DNA from 4 places in the Brucella sp. IR073 genome. Region 1 is predicted to be linked to each of the others. Evidence: predicted binding sites of a transcription regulator. Region 1 holds the regulator's gene; each other region holds the start of a gene.

Region 1 (4,296 bases):
TGGACGGCGCGCATATCGCCTCGCTGCTCATCACCTTTTTCTATCAGGAGATGACGGACCTGATCCGCGGCGGCCATCTCTACCTCGCCGTTCCCCCGCTCTATCGCATCAGCCAGGGCGGCAAGACCGCCTATGCCCGCGACGACGCGCACAAGGAAGAGCTGCTTCGCACCGAGTTCACCGGCAAGGGCAAGATCGAAATCGGCCGCTTCAAAGGCCTCGGCGAAATGCGCGCCGAGCAGCTGAAGGAAACGACGATGGATCCGAGAAAGCGCACGCTGCTGCGCGTCGAGATCGCCGAGGACACGGCGACGGAAACCCGCACCGTCGTGGACGATCTCATGGGCACCCGCCCCGACGCCCGCTTCCGCTTCATCCAGGAGCGCGCGGCATTTGTGGAAGAGCTGGATATTTAGAGCATGATCCCGAAAAATTGCAGACTTTTCGGACAAGATCATGCGGCAAAACAAAGAGTTAGAGCGTGATGCCCGCACGGGTTTAATCGCATCACGCTCTAATGGGAAGCATTCAAGGCGCTGGCGGCATCCGTCAGCGCCGCTGCTACGGCACGCTCCATAGCCTGACGGTCATCGAACAGCGCCAACAGCAAGGTCGCACCCTCCAGCCGCACAAGCGCATCGGCGGCGACTGTTTCGGCGCGTTCGCGCGGCATGATTTCGGCTAAAATCCCGCTCAGGCGATCCCGCAACGCCTGAAAAAAATCCCGTACGGCTTTCTTCGCTATCGGCGTTTCGTCGCCGATGCCATAAGCGAGGTGCAAACCCACGCACCGCTTCACGTCCATGAGACCGGCTGCGATAGACCGGATGGCCGCCTCGTAGGCGTCACTCCAGTCCGTCCCGTTCACGTCCCGACGTGCGAATGTATCATTATAGGTCATCTCCAGGACCACGGGAACCAACGCCTCCTTGTTTGGAAAGCGCATGTAGAGCGATGCCTTCTTGAGCCCCACCCGACTGGCAAGATCTTGCATCGAGGCTCCAGCATAACCTTTTTCTCGGAACAGCTCCCGCGCCGCGAGAATGATTTCTTCCCTGGTTGCCTTCATTCGAACACTCCCTCTTAGAGCGCGATGCAATCGCGCTCTAACTCTTTGTTTTTCCGCATGATCTTTATCCGAAAAGTCTGCAACTTTTCTGGATCATGCTCTAAGGCCGAAGCCGGAACGCATTTCCCGCCCGATATCAACTATCAAAAAAGATGCCTATTTACAACCGACCGTTCGGTAGTATTTGTATGGGTGCCTAGGATGCGCGGTTGGCGCAAACCCAACCTGCCGATTGGAGAAATGTCATGACGGTGAGTTATAAATCTCAGCAAGTGGGAGACGTGAATGTATTTTATAGGGAGGCGGGCGCAAGGAACGCTCCAGTCCTTCTGCTGCTGCACGGCTTTCCCTCGTCCAGTCATATGTTCCGCGAGCTTATGCCTCAGCTCTCGGATCGGTACCGCGTGATAGCGCCAGACTTTCCCGGTTTCGGCCATACGCAAAGCCCGGCGCGCGGTACGTTCGATTTTACTTTCGATAATCTGGCGAAGGTAATCGATGGATTCACACAGGCACTGTCGCTGGACCGCTATGCCCTCTATGTTTTCGACTACGGCGCGCCGGTCGGTTATCGGTTAGCGATGGCTCACCCGGAGAGAGTGACTGCAATTATCAGCCAGAACGGCAACGCTTATCTCGATGGGTTCAGTGACCAGTGGGGGCCATGGGAAACCTACTGGCGGGAGCCAAGCGAGGCAAATCGCGAGGCTTGTCGCGCTTCGCTTTCGCCTGACGTGATCGAAAACTGGCAGTATCGCACCGGAACGGACCCGCAACGCCTCGGCCCCGACGGCTATATGCTCGACATCGCCCTGATGGCCCGCCCTGGCGCGGAGGAAATTCAGCTGGATCTGATTCTCGACTATCGCAGCAATCTTGACCGGTATCCGCAATTCCAAGCGTATTTCCGCACCTATCAGCCGCCCTTCCTCGCAATTTGGGGCCGGCACGATCCGGCATTCATACCCGCTGGCGCTGAAGCCTACAAACGCGACTTGCCCCGAGCGCATGTACACCTTCTCGACACCGGCCATTTCGCATTGGAAACCCACTCCAATGAAATAGCCGGCTTCATTCGCGGCTTCCTCGGCCAAAATCTCTAGCGGCAAGAGCGCACAACAGCTATCCATTCGGTCCGCCGGCAGGTGTCGTTGGATCGAATGGACCTTGGCAGGAAGCTCCGACTGCAGAAATTAATTCATATCTTTTCTCAATTTTAACCAGTTTAAAACGCTTGCGGAACAAGACTGGAACAGATAGTGTTTGTTCTGGGTTTGTTTTTGTTCCGATTCCCTTGAAGGAACCACTCGATGCTGACGCGCAAGCAACATGAACTTCTGCTTTTCATCCACGAGCGGTTGAAGGAAACCGGAATTCCCCCCTCCTTCGATGAGATGAAGCAGGCGCTTGATCTGGCGTCGAAATCCGGCATCCATCGGCTTATCACGGCGCTGGAGGAGCGCGGCTTCATCCGCCGCCTGCCGAACCGCGCCCGCGCGCTGGAAGTGGTGCGGCTTCCCGATTCGATCGCGCCCGGTCTCAACGCACAGAAGAAATTCGCGCCCAGCGTCATCGAGGGCAGCCTTGGGCGTAATATGGCAGCGCAGGCCCCTGCCCGCTCTCGCCCCGCCGCCAAGGCGGATGACGAAGCCGCGCCATCTTCTGCCGTGCAGGTGCCGGTGATGGGCCGCATCGCCGCCGGCGTTCCCATCGCCGCCATCCAGAACCAGACTCATGTCATCAGCCTGCCACCGGAAATGATTGGCCCCGGCGATCATTACGCGCTGGAGGTCAAGGGCGATTCGATGATCGAGGCCGGAATATTCGATGGCGATACTGTCGTCATCAAGCGCGGCGACACCGCCAATCCGGGGGAGATCGTCGTGGCGCTTGTCGATGACGAAGAAGCGACGTTGAAGCGCTTTCGCCGCAAAGGCGCATCCATCGCGCTGGAGGCAGCAAACCCGGCCTATGAAACGCGCATCTTCGGGCCGGACCGCGTGCGCGTGCAGGGCAAGCTGGTGGGGCTGATCCGGCGCTACTGATCCCGGTCGGGCGCGCGCAGATCCGCTCGCTCTGGCAGCCTTCGCCCGGTTCGTTCGCGGTTCAGGGTCTTCTCGGGCAGACCGCGCGCGGCGCGGGAGTGCAGCCGGTGCAGGTTCCATGGCCGTTCCGGCGGACCGATTGCATAGGTGAGTTGAGTTTCGTTTCTCGTCGCGTCCGGCAGGCGGCCTTCGAGCGTTCCCTTGATGGCGAGGTCGCGGAGGGTGATGACGGTTTTCCCTTCGCCGCTGCAAGAGAGGTTCTTGCCGGCGAAGGCGAGAATGACCATGTCGCCGATGGCGCAGGCGATGGTTTGGCCTTGGTGCGCGTCCGTATAAGCGAGCGTCTGGCCGTTGCGCATTTCGGCTATGCAGATGTTGTCCTCGCAGACAAAGCCGTTCGTTCCGGACGAGCCCGAGTTCGTTGCTGGCTTAACGATGCCGGTTGCGTCGTAGGCCTTGGTCCAGTTTTCAATGAGGAATTTCGAGGGCTGCGCGCGGTTGATTGCAAGCGCGCCGTCCGGTATGCGCAGCGCGACGAGGCGGCCATTGTCCGAGAGGATCAGATCAGGGCCGGTTTCCCTGACATAGAAGACAAGCCCCGCCGCGAACAAGGCGAGCGAGGCGGCGCGCAGACGGGTTCTGAGAAACATCGCCAGCACCAGCCCACCTGACCATAAAAGCAAGGTCGAAACCGGCATGATGCCGGGATTGGCATGGGGCGAGACCGCGGCCACCTGATGAGCGATCCATTTCACCACCTCTATGCCCGCTCCCATTACCTGCAAGGGCAGCCATTCAAGGTCGAAGGGCATTGCGAGCAGGCTCAGCACAGCGAAAGGCATGACTGTGACCGATATGACCGGCAGCGCCAACACATTGCCGAGCAGGCCGAGCGGCGCGGTGTTGTTGAAATGATAAAGCGCGAAAATGCCGCTCGCCGTTCCCGCAATCGCCGATGCCGCCGCCGTCGCGCCGACAGAGGCCGCCATCTTGTGGAGGAAACCCCGCACGGCGAAGGACGAGCGCGGCGCATCCTCCTCTGAGTTCCGCCTCCGGTCGATCCACCAGGCAAAGGCGGCGATGAGCGCCGCGGTGGCGGAAAACGACATTTGGAAGCTCGGGCCCAGCAATTCATGCGGCACGAGAACGATGGTTGCGAGGGCGGCAATCGCCAGATTGCGC
Region 2 (4,296 bases), on a different contig from region 1:
CCGCAGCTATGCCGTCAACGTCACGGTCAACGCCGCCATCATCGCCCTGATGGTGCCGCCGTCGCACAACATGATCCTCTATTCCATCGCCGCGGGCGGAAATGTCTCGGTCGCCGACCTCTTCACCGCCGGCATCATTCCGGGCCTGCTTCTCGCCGGCGCGCTGATGGTGACGGCCTATATCGTCGCCCGCCGCCGCGGCTATCCGGCTGAGCCCTTCCCCGGCTTCCGCCGCCTTGGCTATTACATGCTCGCCTCATTTCCGGGGCTGCTGCTGATCGGCATCATCTTCGGCGGTGTCCGCTCCGGCGTTTTCACCGCCACGGAAAGCTCCTGCATCGCCGTGTTCTACGCCCTGCTGGTGTCGCTCCTCGTCTATCGCGAGCTCGACTGGCATGGCTTCGTCGAGGCGGTGCTTGGCGCGGTGCGCACGACGGCGATGGTGCTGCTTGTCATCGGCGCGGCGGCTTCATTCAGCTGGCTGATGTCGTTCCTGCAGGTGCAGCAGGTGCTGGTTCAGGCAATCGGGGCGCTCTCGGACAATCCGATCATCGTCCTCCTGATGATTAACATCATCCTGCTGCTGCTCGGCACCTTCATGGACATGGCGCCGATGGTCATCATCTCGACGCCGATCCTGCTGCCTGTGGTCAAGGCCTTCGGCATCGATCCCGTGCATTTCGGCGTCGTCATGATCCTCAATGCCGGCATCGGCCTCAACACGCCGCCGGTCGGCACCGTACTCTTTGTCGGCTGCGCGGTCGGCAAGATCACGATCCGCGAAGCGATGCGCACGATCTGGCCGTTCTTCGGCGCGAGCATCGCCGTGCTGCTGCTCGTCACCTACATCCCCGCCCTGTCGCTGTGGCTGCCGAGCCTGTTCAAATAAGCCCGTCGCCAGCCCCAAACTTCCAAAGCCTGCCAATCCGTTTGGCAGGCTTTGTTTTATGCGGGCGTTTCGCCCGAGCGCCGAAAGAGACTGGCAATAAGGGCTGAAGCCGTGCCATCTTCCAATCGAGACATGATGTGATAACAGGCGACGCATGACCGACAAACCGCGCATCACCATCACCTACTGCACCCAATGCGCCTGGCTGCTCCGCGCCGCCTGGATGGCGCAAGAGCTGCTCTCGACCTTCGGGCAGGACTTACGCGAAGTGGCGCTCATTCCCGGCACCGGCGGGATCTATGAAATCCGCGTGGACGATGCGCTCATCTGGGAGCGCAAGCGCGATGGCGGGTTTCCAGAGGCGAAGGTCTTGAAGCAGCGCGTGCGCGATATCGTCTGGCCGGAACGCGATCTGGGGCATTCGGATCGGAAGAAGGAAGAAGGGTAGCCCTACTCTTCCTCCACCACACGCAGGCGCAATTGCCCGGTCTTGCTCTCGGCGCTACGGGGAACGCTCGGCGCAGACGCCACGGGCACGGGCGTGTCGGCCATGGGCTCGCCGAGTTCCAGCGCCTCGATCCTCTCGCCGCGCCGCGTCACCTTGCCGGAGGAGACGAGGATATCGTCGATATCCTTGTTGGCCTGCAGGAAATGCGCCTGCAATTTGCGCACACGTTCGTCGAGCCGGGCGACGTCTTCCATCAGCCGAATCACCTCGCCCTGGATCAGATGCGCCTGCTCGCGCATCCGGGTGTCCTTCAACACGGCCTGGATGACCTGGATCGACAGCATCAGCAGCGAGGGCGAGACGATGACGATGCGCGCGCGGTGCGCTTTCTGCACCAGCCCTTCGAAATTCTCGTGGATCTCCGCGAAGATCGATTCCGATGGCACGAACAGGAAGGCTGTGTCCTGCGTCTCGCCTGTTATCAGATATTTTGCCGCGATGTCGCGAATATGGACTTCCACGTCTCGCCGGAACTGGGCGATTGCGATCTTCTTCGCTTCCGCCCCTTCGGCGTCCCGGATCATGCTCCAGGCCTCCAGCGGAAACTTGGCGTCGATGACAAGCGAGGGGGCGCCGTTGGGCATTCGCACCAGACAGTCAGGCCGGTTGCCGTTGGAGAGCGTCGCCTGAAATTCGTATGCGCCATGCGGCAAGCCATCGGCGATGATCGCCTCCATGCGCGACTGGCCGAAGGCGCCGCGCGTCTGCTTGTTGGCGAGAATGGCCTGCAATTGCACCACCTGCCCCGCCAGCGCCTGGATATTGTTCTGCGCGGTGTCGATCACCGCCAGCCGCTCCTGCAGCTTTGCAAGGTTCTCATGGGTCGATTTGCTCTGCTCGGTCATGGTCTGGCCGATGCGGCTGGTCATGCCGTCGAGGCGCTCGCGGATCGATTTATTCAGCTCGGCCTGCCTTGCGCCGAACACCTCCGCCATGGTCTGCATCCGGCCCTGCATTTCCGCTTGGGATTTCAGGATTTCGGTCATGCGCATCTCCGCGTCGCGAGCGCGCTCTGCCGCCTCGACCTCCGCCATGGCCCGCGCCTGCGCCATCCGCCATCCCATGACGAGGAAGAACAGTCCGAAGAGCACGACCAGCCCCAGCCCGCAGAGCAAGGTCGCGCCGACGGAAACGGCATTGCCGCCAAATTGGAACAGCGGGGCTGAGAGAAGCGTGTTTGTGTCCATGCAGAATGCTTAGCCGATTCCGCATGAGAGTACGAGATCAAAACAAGAACACAATGGGGAATAGGGGAATAGGGGAATAGGGCTCTGATTCGTTCGAAGCTGTCCACTTTCTTCCGAAATGATCTCTTATTCCCATACTCCCTTATTCCCTTACTCCCTTTCCTTGACGCTTAGCTCCCGAGCAATTAGGTGATGATGCATGTCTGTTTTGCCGCTTGTCATTCTGCCCGATCCCGTCCTGCGCCAGGTGTCGAAGCCTGTGGAGCGCATTGACGACCAGTTGCGCGCCTTTGCCGGCAATATGCTGGAAACGATGTATGACGCGCCCGGCATCGGGCTTGCCGCCATTCAGGTCGGCACGCCGCTGAGGATGCTCACCATCGACCTTTCCAAGGAAGGCGAGGAGCGGGCGCCGCATGTCTTCATCAACCCCGAGATCGTTGCTTCCTCGGACGAGCGCAGCGTCTATGAGGAAGGCTGCCTGTCAATCCCCGATTATTACGCGGAAGTGGAGCGCCCGGCGCGCGTGCGCGTGACCTATCTCGACCGCGACGGCAAGCCTCAGGAAATCGAGGCCGAGGGGCTGATGGCGACCTGCCTGCAGCATGAGATCGACCATCTCAATGGCGTGCTTTTCATCGACCATTTGTCGAAGCTCAAGCGCGACATGGTGATGAAGCGGTTCAAGAAGCTTGCCAAGGATCGTCCGCCGAGCCGATTGGCTATTTAGCAGGGGAAGCCCATGCGCATCATTTTCATGGGCACTCCGGACTTCTCCGTGCCTGTTCTGACGGCGCTGATCGGTCAGGGTCATGAGATCGCGGCGGTCTATAGCCAGCCGCCCCGCCCCGCCGGACGGCGCGGGCTGGAACTCACCAAATCGCCCGTGCATCAGAAGGCCGAGGAATTCGGCATCGAGGTGCGCACGCCCAAGAGCCTCAAGAGCCCGGAGGAGCAGGAAGCGTTTCGCGTGCTCGAAGCCGATGTGGCTGTTGTCGTCGCCTATGGCCTGCTGCTGCCATCAGCCATTCTCGAGGGCACGCGGCTCGGCTGCTATAATGGCCATGCCTCCCTGCTGCCGCGCTGGCGCGGCGCCGCGCCCATCCAGCGCGCCATCATGGCCGGCGACCGCGAAACCGGCATGATGATCATGAAGATGGATGAAGGGCTCGATACCGGCCCCGTCGCCATGGTCGAGAAGGTCGCGATCACGCCCGATATGACGGCGGGAGAATTGCACGACCGCCTGAGCATGATCGGCGCCGATCTGATGGTGCGCGCCATGGCCGCATTGGAGCGCGACAGCCTGACGCTGACGCCGCAGGCGGAGACGGGTGTGACCTATGCCGCCAAGATCGACAAGGCGGAAACGCGCATCGACTGGACGGGGAATGCGCAGGATATTCACAATCGGATACGCGGGCTTTCGCCTTTTCCGGGGGCGTGGTGCGAGATGGAGATTGGCGTGCCCGCCAGCGGCGGGGCAGACAAACTCGAGCGGGTGAAGCTGTTGAAGTCCACGTTGGCGGAAAGCTCTGGTGGTTGCCCCGGCACGATCCTTGGCGACGGTCTGACTATTGCCTGTGGCGAAGGCGCGGTGAAGCTTACGCTCCTGCAAAAGGCGGGCGGCAAGCCGCTCGGCGTGCAGGAATTCTTGCGCGGCGCGACCGTGATGCGGGTTTTGTGATGCGTCGGCACTTTTCCTCCTACAC
Region 3 (4,296 bases), on a different contig from region 1:
CGCGAGGTCTTCGACTATATCATCGTCGATCTTCCGCCGCTCGGGCCGGTGGTGGATGCCAAGGCGTTCGCGCCGCTAGCCGATGCCTTCCTCATGGTGGCCGAATGGGGCGTCACCCCGCGCGCGCTCGTCAAATCGACCTTGCAGGCGGAAGGCCATATCCAGCCGAAAGTGCTGGGTCTCATCCTCAACAAGACCGATATGCGCGGCCTGGCGAAATACAGCTCCTATGGCAGCTCGGAATATTTCATGGAGCGCTACGCGAATTATTATCTGGACGATGCCAACGCCGCTTCGGCGAGGGGGTAGGGCTTTTGTTTTTAAACGAAAGCAACGAAACTCTGCTTTCGTAGGTGGCAACGTCACTGTAGAGGAATGGATCCCAGTGACAAGCACTGGGATGACGGGTGGAGAGGTTTTCGCCAACTGGACAACCATTGTGGAATGCGGAACGGTTGGAGATTATCGAGAACAGCCAATCCCATCCGTCATCCCAGTGCTCGTCACTGGGATCCATTCCTCTACCTCTCCATGACAACAACGGCAAAAATCCCGTTCGGTGATTCCGTCAAACACAATCTGCCAAGCTCCCGCTTCGTCCAAAACACGGTCTCGCGCGTTAAGGGAAGAAACCGAACGGGAGACCGCCCATGTCCGCCATAAGCAAACCAGCGCAATCGCCTGATGAGCCCAAGTCGCTGGAGGCGCTCAACCGCCTTATCATGGCATCCCCTCCGCTTGTTGCCGGGGCCGAGCGCGCTGTGCTGGGCGAGGGGCCGGAAGGCGCAGCCATCGCTTTTGTCGGCGAGCAGCCGGGCGATCAGGAGGACCGGCAGGGACGGCCTTTCGTCGGACCGGCGGGGCAATTGCTCGACCGGGCGATGGAGGAGGCGGGCATCGACCGCCGCCAAATCTACCTCACCAATGCGGTGAAGCATTTCAAATTTGTCCAGCGCGGCAAGAAGCGGATTCACCAGAAGCCGACCGCCGGCGAGGTCAAGCGCTATCGCTGGTGGCTGGAAAAGGAGCTTGACTTCGTCCATCCCCATCTCGTGGTGGCGCTCGGGGCCACGGCGGCGCTGGCGCTTGCCGGACGGGCAACGCCCATCGGGCGCAATCGCGGCCCGTTCGATTTCGACGGACGCGCGGGGTATGTCACGGTTCATCCTTCCTATCTTCTGCGTGTGCCGGATGAGGCGGCGCGGCATCAGGCCTATGCGGAGTTTGTTGCGGACCTTGAGCGCATTCGGGGGCTGTCGGGCCAACCGGCATAGGTTGTTGCTGGTCGGCGGTTCCTGTTTTTGACGGAATCGCTAGGCGCCCCCCTCTGCCCTGCCGGGCATCTCCCCCGCAAGGGGGGAGATTGGCTTTCATTGATGCGCGGTGCCAATCGCCGACCTTGCAGAATAAGAGCTGTCATCGATGCCAGCCAATCTCCCCCCTTGCGGGGGAGATTGGCTGGCAGGACAGAGGAGGGCGCTGTCCCGCCAGCCTTTCCAAAAGGGTGAAACAAGACTCCAGTTGACTCTGTTTCGCATTAAGAACAAATAAGGAACATAGCGGCATGAATGCCGGTTTAATGCCTTGCGGAGAACCGTTTCGCCCATGCTGGATCGTGTTGCCAGTCCAGTGATTGCCGAGCTTCGGGAGCGTATTGCGCGCCTCGATGGGGGGCAGGGGCGTGTGCTTGACGTCCTGCCCTTCGGGGTGCCCGACATCGATGGCAGGCTTCCCGGCGGGGGGCTGGCGCTGGGCGGGCTGCATGAGGTGGCGGGTGGCGGGAATGGGGCGGTGGATGGTGCGGCGGCGGCGCTGTTCGCGGCGGGCATTGCCGGGAGGACGCGCGGCAAAGTCCTTTGGGTGGTGACGCGGCGCGATCTTTTCGCGCCGGGGCTGGCACAGGCCGGGCTCAATCCCGACCGGCTGATCCATGTGGAGGCGGGCGACGAGAAAGCGCTGCTCGCCTGCTTCGAGGAAGGCTTGCGCCATGGCGGCCTCGGAGCCGTCGTCGCGGAAATCGCGCGGCTTTCAATGACCGCTTCCCGCCGCCTCCAACTGGCGGCGGAAGGCTCGGGCACCATCGGCATCGCCCTTCGCCGCTGGCGCAGGCCGGCGGAGGCTGGCGATTTCGGCCAGCCGACGGCGAGCGTCACGCGCTGGCGCGTCTCAGTCCTGCCGTCCGCGCCGCTTCCGGTGCCGGGTCTCGGACGGTCGCGCTGGCGTCTGGAACTCGTGCGCTGCCGAGGAGGCGAAAGCGCGGATTTTGAAGTGGAAGCTTGTGATGCAAAGGGTCGTATCGCTCTATCTACCCCGATGGCCGGTGGATCGTCTGAGGAGGAAAGCGGATGGCGCCGTGCTTTCGGCTAAGGCCCCGCTTATCCTTATCGGCCGCGAAGGAGGCCGGCGGATCATAACCGCGCTCGACGCCAATGCCGAAGGCTTGGGTTTGCGTCTGGGAATGCCGGTTGCCAAGGCGCAGGCGCTGGTGCCTGGTCTCACCGTCATGGATGGCGATCCGCGCGCGGATGCCGAGGGCCTGCGCAAGCTGGCGCTGTGGGCGCTGAAACGCATTTCTCCGGTCGTCATGCCCGATCCACCGGACGGGCTGGTGATCGACACCACGGGCGCCGACCATCTTCATGGCGGGGAGGCGGCCATGCTCGCTTCGCTTGTCGAGCGCTTCGCCTCCTTCGGCGTCGAGGCGCGCGCGGCAATCGCCGATACATGGGGCGCGGCCCATGCCGCCGCGCGCTTCCTCACCCGACGCTCTAACCCTTTGTCTTGCCGCATGATCTTATCCGAAAAGTCTGCAACTTTTCGGGATCATGCTCTGGTCGTGCCGCCCGGCGCAGCCGAGACCATGCTGAAACCTTTGCCGGTCGCGGCGCTGCGTCTTGATGCGGCGACGGTGCGGAGCCTGCGCACGCTCGGTTTCGAGAGGGTCGGCGATCTCATGCATGAGCCGCGCGCGCCCCTGACCCAGCGCTTCGGCCCCGAAATCGTCCGCAGGCTGGATCAGGCGCTGGGCACCGTGGCGGAGCCGATTGAGCCGCTTCGCGATCCTGAAATCGTTCAAGTCCGCCGCGTTTTCGCCGAGCCCATCGCCGCCGCCGAAACCATCGCGCGCTATATAGGCCTGCTCGCCACCGCCTTGTGCGCGGAACTGGAAAAGAAGGGGCTGGGCGCGCGGCGGCTCGATCTCCTGTTCCGGCGCGTCGACAATACGCATCAGGCGATCCGTGTCGGCACGGCCCAGCCGGTGCGCGATGCGAAGCGCCTGACGCGGCTTCTCTGCGAGAAGATCGAGACGGTCGATCCGGGCTTCGGCATCGAGGCCATGGACCTTGCGGCTGTTATCGCCGAGCCGCTCAGGGACCGGCAGGCGGTTTCCTCGCTGGCCGAAGAGGAGGAACCCGACATCTCCGATTTGATTGATGTTCTCGCCAACCGCGTCGGGGCGCATAATCTCTGCCGCTTCGTGCCGGTTCAGAGCGACGTGCCGGAGCGCTCCGTTGCCCGCGTCTCCTCGCTTGCCCCGGAAACCGGCGCGACATGGGAAGGCGAGTGGCCGCGTCCGCCGCGCCTGCTCAGCCGGCCCGAGCCGATCGAGACCATAGCCCTCCTGCCCGATAATCCGCCCGTCTGGTTCACCTGGCGGGGCGTTCGCCGCCGCATCCGCCGCGCCGACGGGCCGGAGCGCATTCGCGGCGAATGGTGGAAGCGCGACGCCGAAATGGCGACGGTCCGGGACTATTTCCGCGTCGAGGACGAGGCGGGCGAGCGCTATTGGCTGTTCCGCTCCGGCGATGGCGAGCGCCCGCAAAGCGGCAGTCATCAATGGTATCTGCACGGGATATTCGGATGAAACGCTATGCCGAACTGCAGGTGACGTCGTACTTCTCGTTCCTGCGCGGGGCGAGCAGTTGCGAGGAGCTGTTTGCGCAGGCTGCCATGATGGGAATCGAGGCGCTCGGCATCGTCGACCGCAACAGCCTTGCCGGGATCGTGCGCGCCCATGAGGCGGCGAAGGTGACGGGCGTCCGCCTCGTCGTCGGCTGCAGGCTCGATCTTGTGGACGGCATGTCGGTTCTCGTCTATCCGATGGATCGGCCCGCCTATTCCCGGCTCTGCCGCCTGCTTTCGCTTGGCAAGAAGCGGGGCGGCAAGGCGAAATGCCATCTGGAATGGGCGGACCTTGCGGCTCACGCGGAAGGGCTGATCGCGGTTCTCGTGCCTGACGCGGCGGACGAGATTTGCGCGGTGCGGCTGCGTCGCGTGGGGCAAGTTTTCGGCAAC
Region 4 (4,296 bases), 210 kb from region 1:
GTAAAGAATGGCCTTCTGTGCCTCTTCCGAAAGATCGCGCCAGCGGGCGCCCAGTTTGAAGCCATAGGCCGCGCCCAGCGCCTCCAGCGTCTGGTTGTAATAGGGAGAGGACGACTTGGCCCATGGCGCAATCGCGCCGTTCTTCACGACCGCGTTTTCATCGGGAACGATCAGGTTCGGGTCGATGGCCTGCTGCGAGCCGAGCCCGTCGCAGGTCGGGCAGGCGCCGAACGGATTGTTGAACGAGAACAGCCGCGGCTCGATCTCGGGAATTGTGAACCCCGAAACCGGACAGGCGAATTTCTCCGAGAACAGGATGCGCTCATGCGTCTCATTGGCGGATTTATTGGCAGAGCCGCCTTCGGCGGTTTCTTCCGGGGGGAGGGGCTTGTCCGCGAATTCGGCAATGGCGAGGCCATCCGCCAGCTTCAGGCAGGTCTCGAGGCTATCCGCCAGGCGCGAGGCGAGATCGTCCCGCACCACCACGCGGTCCACCACCACATCGATGTCGTGCTTATATTTCTTGTCCAGCGCCGGAACGTCGGCAATCTCATAGAAGGTGCCGTCCACCTTGACGCGCTGGAAGCCCTTCTTCTGCAGCTCCGCCAGCTCTTTCTTATACTCGCCCTTGCGCCCGCGCACGATCGGCGCGGTGATATAGAGCCGCGTGCCTTCCGGGAGCGCCATCACCCGGTCGACCATCTGGCTCACCGTCTGGCTTTCGATCGGCAGGCCGGTGGCGGGTGAATAGGGCACGCCCACACGCGCGAAGAGCAGGCGCATATAGTCGTAGATCTCGGTGACGGTGCCGACCGTTGAGCGCGGATTGCGGCTCGTCGTCTTCTGCTCGATGGAGATGGCGGGCGAAAGCCCGTCGATCTGGTCGACATCGGGCTTCTGCATCATTTCAAGGAACTGGCGCGCATAGGCCGAAAGGCTCTCGACATAGCGCCGCTGTCCCTCGGCATAGATCGTGTCGAAGGCGAGCGAGGACTTGCCGGAACCCGACAGGCCGGTCATGACGATGAGCTTGTCGCGCGGCAGGTCGAGATCGACATTCTTCAGGTTATGCTCGCGCGCGCCGCGTATGGAGATGAATTTCTGATCGCTCATTCGCGCCCCTGCCATCCTGTCTTCGCGAAAGTTCAAGAGATGCCGTTCTTATCACTGGAACAAACATCGAACAACCGACTCCTGACATAAGCCACGCAAATTGTGATGACAAGATCGTTGACGAATGCTCCTGACAGGCACACATTCAATGGTGATCGAAGGCGCGGAATGATGGCCGGATGGACGAGCGGTCATCGCGCAATTCCGCCTTCGGTCGGGACGGGAATTGACAGGAGGAATGAGGCATGAGTCCACCTGATAATTCATCCAAGGCTTAAGCCACCTATAGGTGACACGCTTAAGCCGGCTACTGAAAATTTGGACGATTGATAAGGGAAACGGATGTTTCCTTGAGAACTTGCCGGTGAATCACTACCGGCAAAGAGGGTGATCCCCAATCCGGCCCCGCGCGCCAGGAACATAAGAGCGGCGGGGCCAATCACATGAGTGAATAGCAAAATAGTGAATTGTGAATGGTGGGCTTGGGTTACTCTCTTCACCATTTACCAACTTCCCCTTGCATTTGGCGCAAAAATCTATAGAACAAACATAGAACAATAACTCTGTGGATAGTCAGGGGCGAATTGCCATACGGATGCGCGCCCTGCGCCTCGCTCCTGTATGGTGCGGGGAAACACAAAAGTTGGAGTGGGTTTTATGGCAGGTAGCGTCAACAAGGTCATCCTCGTCGGCAATCTCGGAGCGGATCCGGAAATCCGGCGCCTGAATTCCGGTGATATGGTGGCCAATCTGCGCATCGCGACGTCCGAGACCTGGCGCGACAAGCAGTCGGGCGAGCGCAAGGAGAAGACCGAGTGGCACAGCGTCGTGATCTTCAATGACAATCTCGCCAAGGTGGCTGAGCAATATCTGAAGAAGGGCGCGAAGGTTTATATCGAGGGCTCGCTGCAGACCCGCAAATGGCAGGACCAGACCGGCAATGACCGCTACACGACAGAAGTGGTGCTCCAGAAATTCCGCGGCGAGCTGCAGATGCTCGATTCCCGCGGGGAGGGTGCCGGCAGCGGCGGCGGACGCTTCGAAGGCGGCCGCGGTGGCCAGATGAACGATTATTCCGACCAGGGCGGCTCCGATTTCGGCCGCTCCAGCCCATCGCAGGGCGGCGGTGGCGGCTTCTCGCGCGATCTGGACGATGAGATTCCGTTCTAAGCGGGAGACGATTCAAGCACCCCTATGATGCCAGCCATCCCAGATTGGAATTGGCTGGCATCGCCTGATTTACCGAGTGTGCGCTATTTGGCGAATGCCGAAGCGCATTTGCTATTAGCCAGCGGCTATGCCCAATATTTCGGTGGCGGTGACCATAGCTCCGGCGCATGATTTGGCTGGAGATGACTTATTGTCATCTCGTCCCGCTCCAGTGGCCATTGATCGCATCGTCCGCATCACCCCACCACCAGCGCCTTCACCCCATCCGCCACGAACTGCACCGCCAGCGCGGCGAGGATGACGCCGAGGAGCCTTGTCAGGATCGACCGGCCCGTCTCGCCTAGAAAACGGTCGATCCGTTCACCGAGCAGAAGCACCAGATATGTGGTCAGGATACAGACCAGGAGGATCAGCACCAGCACCAGCCGCGGCCCCGTCTCGGGAAACGAGCCGCCGAGCAGGATCGTCGCCGAAATCGCACCGGGTCCCGCGATGAGCGGGATCGCCAGCGGGAAGGCCGCGATGTTGCGGATGTGATCCTTGGTGATAGCCACCTCGGCGCTCTTTTCCTTCCGCTCCTGCCGCCGCTCGAAGATCATGTCGAAGGCGATCCAGAAGAGGAGCAGCCCGCCAGCAACGCGGAACGCGCCGATGGTGATCCCGAACACGCCCAATATCTGTGCCCCGGCAACAGCAAAGAGCGCCAGCACGCAGAATGAGATGATGCTTGCCCGCAGCGCCACCTGTCCCCGCGCCTTGCGGTCCATGCCTGTCGTGAGTGCCAGAAACAGCGGCGCCAGCCCCGGTGGGTCGATGGTCACCAGCAGCGTGACGAAGGCACTCAGGATTGTGTCGTAGACCATCGGATGCTTTCCGTTGAAAGGGAATTGGGGTGTAAGGGAATAGGTGAGCAGGGAGTATGTTTGCGAATAAAACATACTTTCTTGTTTCCCTGTTGCCTTGCTCCTTCAAGACGAGGCCAATCATGGCCCGAATGTGGCGTATGATTCGCCCATCTTTGTATGCCCGTTTCTATCGCATTGAAATATAAGGCCAATTATCCCCTATGAAAAGGCCTGTTTATTGGTGTTTCTTCCGCGTTTCCGCTATAAGGGCTGGATCGATTCTCGCATGAAAGACCTTTGAACAGTGTCAGATCAAACTCCGCCGACCGGTCCGCAAGATCCCAACGGCATTGAGCCGGTTTCCATTGTCGAGGAGATGCAGACCTCCTATCTCGCTTACGCGATGAGCGTGATCGTGAGCCGCGCGCTGCCCGACGCGCGTGACGGTTTGAAGCCGGTTCACAGGCGCATTCTTTACGCCATGAACGAGATGGGGCTGGACTGGAACCGCCCCTATCGTAAGTCAGCCGGTGTGGTCGGCGAGGTGATGGGTAAATACCATCCCCATGGCGACGCCTCGATCTATGATGCGCTGGTGCGCATGGCGCAGGATTTTTCGCTGCGCGATCCGCTGATCGACGGGCAGGGCAATTTCGGCTCCGTGGACGGCGACCCCCCTGCGGCCATGCGTTATACCGAATGCCGCCTCGAGAAGCTGTCCGAGACGCTGCTTGCCGATATCGACAAGGAAACGGTCGATTTCCAGGACAATTATGACGGCCGCGAGCAGGAGCCGACCGTTTTGCCGGCGCGCTTTCCCAATCTGCTCGTCAACGGCTCCGGCGGCATCGCTGTGGGCATGGCGACCAACATCCCGCCGCACAATCTCTCTGAGATCATCAACGGCTGCATCGCGCTCATCGACAATCCCGCTATCGATCTTCAGGAACTGATGGAGATCATTCCGGGGCCGGATTTCCCGACCGGCGGCATCATTCTGGGCCGCGCGGGCATCCATTCCGCGTATTCGACCGGGCGCGGCTCCATCATCATGCGCGGGCGCGTCCAGATCGAGTCCATGCGTGGCGACCGCGAGGCGATCATCATCACCGAGATTCCCTATCAGGTGAACAAGGCGACGATGATCGAGAAGATGGCCGAACTGGTG

What was found. Region 1 encodes LexA, which represses DNA repair genes until DNA is damaged. Its sites were predicted from a motif close to TGTTCNNNNTGTGTTCNG; they were not measured.
Positions count from the first base shown of each region.
Region 2: ACOWVG_RS17850 (DNA recombination protein RmuC) is a predicted target of LexA. The motif match lies at 2,618-2,635, and genes of this name have one in related genera.
Region 3: ACOWVG_RS09075 (ImuA family protein) is a predicted target of LexA. The motif match lies at 1,540-1,557, and genes of this name have one in related genera.
Region 4: ACOWVG_RS09565 (single-stranded DNA-binding protein) is a predicted target of LexA. The motif match lies at 1,653-1,670, and genes of this name have one in related genera.

Region 1 covers NZ_JBAKHD010000004.1:246,333-250,628, reverse strand. The annotation lists gene parE (DNA topoisomerase IV subunit B) at 1-416, shown strand, start outside; gene ACOWVG_RS10600 (TetR/AcrR family transcriptional regulator) at 515-1,069, opposite strand; gene ACOWVG_RS10595 (alpha/beta fold hydrolase) at 1,315-2,172, shown strand; gene lexA (transcriptional repressor LexA) at 2,380-3,114, shown strand; gene ACOWVG_RS10585 (ComEC/Rec2 family competence protein) at 3,108-4,296, opposite strand, start outside.
Region 2 covers NZ_JBAKHD010000011.1:32,125-36,420, forward strand. The annotation lists gene ACOWVG_RS17840 (TRAP transporter large permease) at 1-889, shown strand, start outside; gene ACOWVG_RS17845 (SelT/SelW/SelH family protein) at 1,044-1,337, shown strand; gene ACOWVG_RS17850 (DNA recombination protein RmuC) at 1,340-2,584, opposite strand; gene def (peptide deformylase) at 2,784-3,314, shown strand; gene fmt (methionyl-tRNA formyltransferase) at 3,327-4,271, shown strand.
Region 3 covers NZ_JBAKHD010000003.1:493,840-498,135, reverse strand. The annotation lists gene ACOWVG_RS09085 (polysaccharide biosynthesis tyrosine autokinase) at 1-309, shown strand, start outside; partial or broken gene ACOWVG_RS09080 (UdgX family uracil-DNA binding protein) at 633-1,274, shown strand; gene ACOWVG_RS09075 (ImuA family protein) at 1,606-2,367, shown strand; gene ACOWVG_RS09070 (Y-family DNA polymerase) at 2,282-3,865, shown strand; gene ACOWVG_RS09065 (error-prone DNA polymerase) at 3,862-4,296, shown strand, end outside.
Region 4 covers NZ_JBAKHD010000004.1:32,110-36,405, forward strand. The annotation lists gene uvrA (excinuclease ABC subunit UvrA) at 1-1,113, opposite strand, end outside; gene ACOWVG_RS09565 (single-stranded DNA-binding protein) at 1,771-2,283, shown strand; gene ACOWVG_RS09570 (MarC family protein) at 2,520-3,146, opposite strand; gene gyrA (DNA gyrase subunit A) at 3,433-4,296, shown strand, end outside.